DNA from 3 places in the Enterobacter cloacae complex sp. HYC003_NIDB genome. Region 1 is predicted to be linked to each of the others. Evidence: predicted binding sites of a transcription regulator. Region 1 holds the regulator's gene; each other region holds the start of a gene.
What was found. Region 1 encodes sigma-54, which starts transcription at its own class of promoters, with help from an activator protein. Its sites were predicted from a motif close to GTTGGCACANNTTTCGCTNT; they were not measured.
Positions count from the first base shown of each region.

Region 2: O1722_RS09050 (branched-chain amino acid ABC transporter substrate-binding protein) is a predicted target of sigma-54. The motif match lies at 1,169-1,188, and genes of this name have one in related genera.
Region 3: hypA (hydrogenase maturation nickel metallochaperone HypA) is a predicted target of sigma-54. The motif match lies at 1,288-1,307, and genes of this name have one in related genera.

Region 1 is NZ_CP114220.1:544,108-546,375, reverse strand. It holds gene lptB (LPS export ABC transporter ATP-binding protein) at 1-650, shown strand, start outside; gene rpoN (RNA polymerase factor sigma-54) at 698-2,131, shown strand; gene hpf (ribosome hibernation promoting factor) at 2,154-2,268, shown strand, end outside.
Region 2 is NZ_CP114220.1:1,929,144-1,931,411, forward strand. It holds gene O1722_RS09050 (branched-chain amino acid ABC transporter substrate-binding protein) at 1-1,008, opposite strand, end outside; gene O1722_RS09055 (YecA/YgfB family protein) at 1,420-2,088, shown strand.
Region 3 is NZ_CP114220.1:1,075,797-1,078,064, forward strand. It holds gene O1722_RS05120 (HypC/HybG/HupF family hydrogenase formation chaperone) at 1-52, opposite strand, end outside; gene hypB (hydrogenase nickel incorporation protein HypB) at 43-906, opposite strand; gene hypA (hydrogenase maturation nickel metallochaperone HypA) at 910-1,260, opposite strand; gene hycA (formate hydrogenlyase regulator HycA) at 1,471-1,935, shown strand; gene O1722_RS05140 (4Fe-4S dicluster domain-containing protein) at 2,008-2,268, shown strand, end outside.

The sequences.
Region 1 (2,268 bases):
TCAACTCCGGCGAAATCGTGGGTTTGCTTGGCCCTAACGGGGCGGGTAAAACCACGACCTTCTACATGGTGGTGGGCATCGTCCCGCGTGACGCCGGCAACATCATCATCGATGATGAAGATATCAGCCTGCTGCCGCTTCATGCCCGCGCGCGTCGTGGCATCGGCTATCTGCCGCAGGAAGCGTCTATCTTCCGCCGCTTAAGCGTGTTCGACAACCTGATGGCCGTGCTCCAGATCCGTGACGATCTGACCAGCGAGCAGCGCACTGACCGTGCGAACGAGCTGATGGAAGAGTTTCATATCGAACATCTGCGTGACAGCCTCGGCCAGGCGCTGTCCGGTGGTGAACGCCGCCGCGTTGAGATTGCGCGCGCGCTGGCAGCAAACCCAAAATTCATCCTGCTGGATGAACCGTTTGCGGGCGTTGACCCCATCTCCGTTATCGATATCAAACGTATCATTGAGCACCTGCGCGACAGCGGGCTTGGCGTACTGATCACGGACCACAACGTTCGTGAAACGCTGGCCGTGTGTGAGCGCGCCTACATAGTGAGCCAGGGCCATCTGATTGCCCACGGTACGCCGCAGCAAATCCTCGAAGATGAGCATGTTAAGCGCGTGTACCTTGGGGAAGACTTCAGACTCTGATAGGGTAGAGGTTAAGTCACGCCGAACCGGAGAAAAACGCTCTGAACATGAAGCAAGGTTTGCAATTACGGCTCAGCCAGCAACTGGCCATGACGCCGCAGCTACAGCAGGCAATCCGTCTGTTGCAGCTGTCCACGTTAGAACTCCAGCAGGAGCTCCAGCAGGCGCTGGACAGCAATCCGCTGCTGGAGCAAACCGATCTTCATGACGAGGTAGACGCCCAGCAGACGCAGGACACAGAAACGCTCGACTCCGTAGATGCGCTTGAACAGAAAGAGATGCCGGACGAACTGCCGCTGGATGCCAGCTGGGATGAAATCTACACCGCGGGTACCCCTTCCGGGACGCGCGCAGACTACCAGGACGATGAACTCCCGGTCTACCAGGGCGAAACCACCCAGTCGCTTCAGGACTACCTGATGTGGCAGGTAGAGCTGACCCCTTTCTCCGATACCGATCGCGCCATTGCCACCTCGATTGTCGATGCCGTTGACGACACGGGCTATTTGACCGTGACGCTGGACGAGATTCTGGAAAGCATCGGCGATGACGAGATTGAACTGGAAGAGATCGAAGCCGTTCTGAAACGCGTTCAGCGTTTCGACCCGATAGGTGTCGCCGCGAAAGATCTGCGCGACTGCCTTCTGATCCAGCTTTCGCAGTTTGCCAAAGAGACACCGTGGATTGACGAAGCCCGGCTCATCATCAGCGATCATCTGGATCTGCTGGCGAATCACGACTTCCGCACCCTGATGCGCGTCACACGCCTGAAAGAAGAGGTGCTGAAGGAAGCGGTGAATCTGATCCAGTCGCTCGATCCGCGTCCGGGGCAGTCGATCCAGACCAGCGAACCGGAATATGTCATTCCTGATGTGCTGGTGAGAAAACACAATGGCCGGTGGGTCGTTGAACTGAACGCCGACAGCATTCCTCGCCTGCAAATCAACCAGCAATACGCCTCCATGTGCACCAGCGCCCGTAACGACGCTGATAATCAATACATTCGCAGCAACCTTCAGGAAGCACGCTGGTTGATCAAGAGCCTGGAGAGCCGTAATGACACGCTGCTGCGCGTCAGCCGCTGTATTGTCGAACAGCAGCAGGCGTTCTTTGAGCAGGGCGAAGAGTTTATGAAACCGATGGTGCTGGCAGACATCGCCCAGGCCGTCGAGATGCATGAATCAACCATTTCCCGCGTGACCACGCAGAAATATCTGCACAGCCCACGCGGTATTTTTGAGCTTAAGTATTTCTTCTCCAGCCACGTGAACACCGAAGGCGGCGGCGAAGCCTCGTCAACGGCTATTCGCGCACTGGTGAAGAAGTTGATCGCCGCGGAGAACCCCGCGAAGCCACTCAGTGACAGTAAGTTAACCACCATGCTGTCCGATCAGGGTATTATGGTGGCACGTCGTACTGTCGCGAAGTATCGAGAGTCTTTATCCATTCCGCCGTCTAACCAGCGTAAACAACTGGTTTGACACAACCGATAAGGAAGACACTATGCAGCTCAATATCACCGGACATAACGTCGAGATTACTGAGGCTTTACGCGATTTTGTAAACACTAAGTTTGCGAAACTCGAGCAGTATTTCGAGAGGATCAACCAGGTCTATG
Region 2 (2,268 bases), 1.4 Mb from region 1:
GTTGGCCTTCAGCCACTCGCTGGCTTTTGCGGAATCCGTCCCTTTCGTGGCCTTGAATGCCGCCGCGATAGCCTGCACAGACGCGTAGGCGTAGAGGGTGTATCCTTCAGGTTCAAATTTACCGGTGCGGAATTTCTCGATGACGGCTTTTCCGTCCGGGATCAGGCGCGGATCTTTACCGAAGGTCATGTAAATACCGTTGGTGTACTGCGCCCCACCGGCGGCGGTGACCATCTCTTCATTGACGATACAGTCTCCCGAGAAGAACTTCGCCTGCACGCCCTGTTCACGCATCTGGCGAACCAGCGGGCCCGCTTCCGGGTGACAGCCCCCGAAGAACACCACGTCCGGTTTTTGTGCGCCGATTTTGGTCACCAGCGCGTTAAAGTCTTTCTCCCCGCGGGATAACCCTTCGTACATCACCTCCTTCACGCCGCGTTTCGCCAGCGCCGCCTTAGTGGCGTCCGCCAGCCCCTGGCCGTAGGTGTCTTTATCGTGGATGATGACCACCCGTTTGGCTTTCAGCTTATCAAGAATGAAATCGCTGGCGACCTGGCCCTGCTGGTCGTCACGTCCGCACATGCGAAATATATCGCTCATGCCACGTTCGGTAATCAGCGGGTTCGTTGAGCCGGGGGTGATGGAGAGGATCCCGGCATCGCTGTAGACCTCGGAGGCGGGCATGGTCGACGAGGAGCAGAAGTGGCCGACGACCGCTTTCACTTTATCCTGATCGACTAAGCGGTTGGCAACGGCGACGGCCTGTTTGGGCTCGCAGGCGTCGTCGCCCTGAACCAGTTTGATTTTCTCACCGTTGATCCCACCGGCGGCGTTAATGTCTTCCGCCGCCTGCGTAGCGCCATGCCAGTATTGATCGCCGTAGGTTGCGTTCGGGCCTGTGAACGGCCCGGCCACGCCGATGACGATATCGGCCTGCGCGGAAAAGGCCGTCACCAGACAACCGGCCAGCACCAGGGAGAGGGGAGTTTTGGTAAATTTCAGCGACATTATTATGTTCCTTAGCAAAGAGGTTTTTGCACCAGGTAGAAACCCGAACGCCTGATGGCATCGTAAATCCAAAAACAAGAGCGAGAACAAAATGCACTTTAGAAGCAATCTCATGCTTAATACGGCGAGGATCCCACGCACCGCGAAGCGCGCAGAACATTAAGCAAAAAGGTTGCCAGAATGGTTAATCCCTTGACCGGGTCACAACACGTTGAGTATAGAGCGCCGTTTTATGCGTCTTTGCGGGATGAGATGAATTTACAGCGGAGATCACATCTCCTTAACAACAAAGCCCATAAGTTGTGCAACGGTCACGATTTGCACGTTTTTGCAGCAATAAAGACCTAAACTTCAGATAGGCACGCGCGGCGATATATGTCAGGATCGTTTTTTTTATCAGGAGTATCAGCAATGGCTGAAGGCCCATTAAATGAAAGCGAGATGGCGTGGCTGGAAGAGACATTAATCTCTTACGGTCACGACGATGCATCCGTGATTGACGTGTCCGAACTGGACGGCATGCTTACCGCAGTACTTTCCGGTCCCGTTGTGGTGGAGCCCGACACCTGGCTGGTGGCGGTCTGGGGTGGTGAGAAATATATTCCGCGCTGGAAAAACGATCGTGAGATGAACCGTTTTATCGATCTCTGCTTTAAGCACATGAACGATATTGCCGAGCGTTTGAGCGAATACCCGGATCAGTTTGAACCGCTGTTTGGCTATAACGACGTTGACGGTCAGAGCTATACCGTGGTGGAAGAGTGGTGCTATGGCTACATGCGCGGCGTGGCGCTGACGGACTGGTCATCCCTGCCGGAAGCGCTGGAAGCGGACCTGGCGGTGATTGCCCTGCACGGGACGGAAGAGAACAGCGAGAAGCTGGATGCGCTGACCGAAGAGGAGTACATGGCCAGCATCGAAAGCATTCAGCCTGCGGCGCTGCGTTTGTATAACTACTGGGTGGCTAACCCGCAGCAGCCGGAAGCGAAAAAGCCGATCGTGAACGGGTCGAAGGTGGGGCGTAACGATCCGTGCCCGTGCGGGAGTGGGAAGAAGTTTAAAAGCTGCTGCCTGCATTAAATCATTAATTACTGTGGCCTGAATGGGGCACGGGTGTTGAGTCCCCGCTAAAATCGGCGAACCGGAGACCAGATGACAAGGGCTGGACGCCATGGATGGCGGCCAGAGGCGAATCGAGACAGGATGTCGAGTTGAGCCGACCGCAGGCAGATGGTCGGGAGGTGAGCGCAGTGCGAAGCA
Region 3 (2,268 bases), 530 kb from region 1:
TGGCCTGATTGCCGTCGAGGGAATGAATTTGTCCGGGGACGCCTATGCACATCGTTCGTTCTCCAGCCAGTTCAGCCAGGCGTCCATCCCGTCGCCGCGCGTGGCGGAAACCAGCAGGATCTCAATGTCCGGGTTCACTTCCCGGGCGTAAGCCAGGCACTTATCCACGTCGAAATTCAGGTACGGCAGCAGGTCGACCTTGTTCAGCAGCATGAGGGAGGCGGCGGCAAACATATGCGGATATTTCAGCGGCTTGTCTTCCCCTTCGGTCACGGAGAGCACCGCCACTTTATGCCGCTCGCCGAGGTCGAAGCTTGCCGGGCAGACCAGGTTGCCGACGTTTTCAATAAACAGGATACCGTTATCCGCCAGCGGCAGGCGCGGGGCGGCGTCGGCAATCATCTGCGCGTCCAGGTGGCACCCTTTCCCGGTGTTGACCTGAATCGCAGGCGTACCGGTTTCGCGGATGCGCGCCGCGTCGTTTACCGTTTGCTGGTCACCTTCGATCACGGCGCAGGAGACGCGTTTATTCAGCCGTTTGAGGGTTTCGGTCAGCAGCGTGGTTTTACCGGAGCCGGGGCTGGAGACCAGGTTCAGCACCAGCTGTTCGCGCGCGGCAAAGCGGGCGCGATTGCGGGCGGCGAGCTGGTTATTCTTGTCCAGCACGTTGATCTCCACCTCCAGCATCTGGCGCTGGCTGATGCCCGGCGCGTGCGTACCCGCTTCGCCGTGGCCGTAATGGAGGTCGCCCGCGTCGGAACGCTGCGGGGCAAAGGTGATGCCGGTCAGGGCCGCCGCGGGACGCGGGGCAGGAGAAAAGGGCGCGGAGCGAAACGCGGAGTGGGGACGGTGTTCATCCCCTTCTATATACAGGTTGCCTTCAGCGCAACCGCAGGTACTACACATACATTACTCCTTCTCGATTTCGAGGCGTTGGATCTGCATACCGTCATCCGCCACGATGCGCAGCCCGCTGCTCTGGCACTGCGGACAGCGCTGTACCTTCGATGACAGCAGCGTGACGTACTGCTGACACTGCTCGCACCAGCACTCCGCCTGCTGCTCGTCGATATGCAGCTCGCACCCTTCCGCCAGCGTGCCGCGGCACACCAGCTCAAAACAGAAGGTGAGGGCGCTGGTCTCGACGCAGGAAAACGCCCCGACCTTCAGCCAGACGCCGGTGACGCGTTTCGCGTGGTTTTGCAATGCCTGCTGTTCGATAAGTTCCAGTGCCCGCTGGCAGAGGGTGATTTCGTGCATGACGCCTCCTTAATGAATTGCCCCTTCAATGCAATAACGGTGCCAGCTTGATTTGCGTTACGGCGTGACGATGTCAACGCTGTCGAAATGACACGTCGACACCGCGGCGGTGACAGTGCGCATCTCTTTAAAACCCATTTAAATCAACAAATTAAAAACTGGCACGAAATATGCTTAATAGCCGCTAACTCCATTAACCGGATACCTTTTATGACTATTTGGGAAATTAGCGAAAAAGCGGATTACATCGCGCAACGTCATCAGCAGCCCCAGGAGCAATGGCACCTGTACTGCAATTCACTGATCCAGGGGATCACGCTGTCGAAGGCCCATCTGCATCACGCCATGAGCTGTGCGGCGCAGGGGGATATGCGTTTTGTCCTGTTCGGCCACTTTACGATTTACGTCACCCTGGCGGAGACCTTCAACAGCCACACGATTGAGTACTACGTCGAGACGAAAGAGGGCGACAGACACTGCATCGCCCGGGCGCAGCTGATGGCGGACGGCATGGTGGACGGTCACGTCAGCAACCGCGATCGCCAGCAGGTGCTGGAGCACTATCTGGAGAAAATCGCGCCGGTTTATAACGGCCTCTACGCCGCCGTTGAGCATGACAGGCCAGTCAACCTGAAACAGCTGATCGACGGAAAATCCTCCGCGAACGTGGCCTGAAAAGCGAGTGTCGAGAAGTGTCGATAAGACAGTTTTTTTCGTCAAAAATGACCATCACCAGAGGATGACCCGGTGAACCGTTTTGTAATTGCTGACTCGACGGTCTGTATTGGCTGTCGGACCTGTGAGGCGGCGTGCTCAGAAACGCACCGCCTGCACGGGCTACAGTCCATGCCGCGCCTGCGCGTCATGCGTAATGAGAAAGAGTCTGCCCCGCAGCTCTGTCACCACTGTGAAGACGCCCCGTGCGCGGGCGTCTGTCCTGTCAATGCCATCACCCGCGTTGACGGCGCGGTACAGCTGAACGAAAGCCTGTGCGTGAGCTGCAAGCTG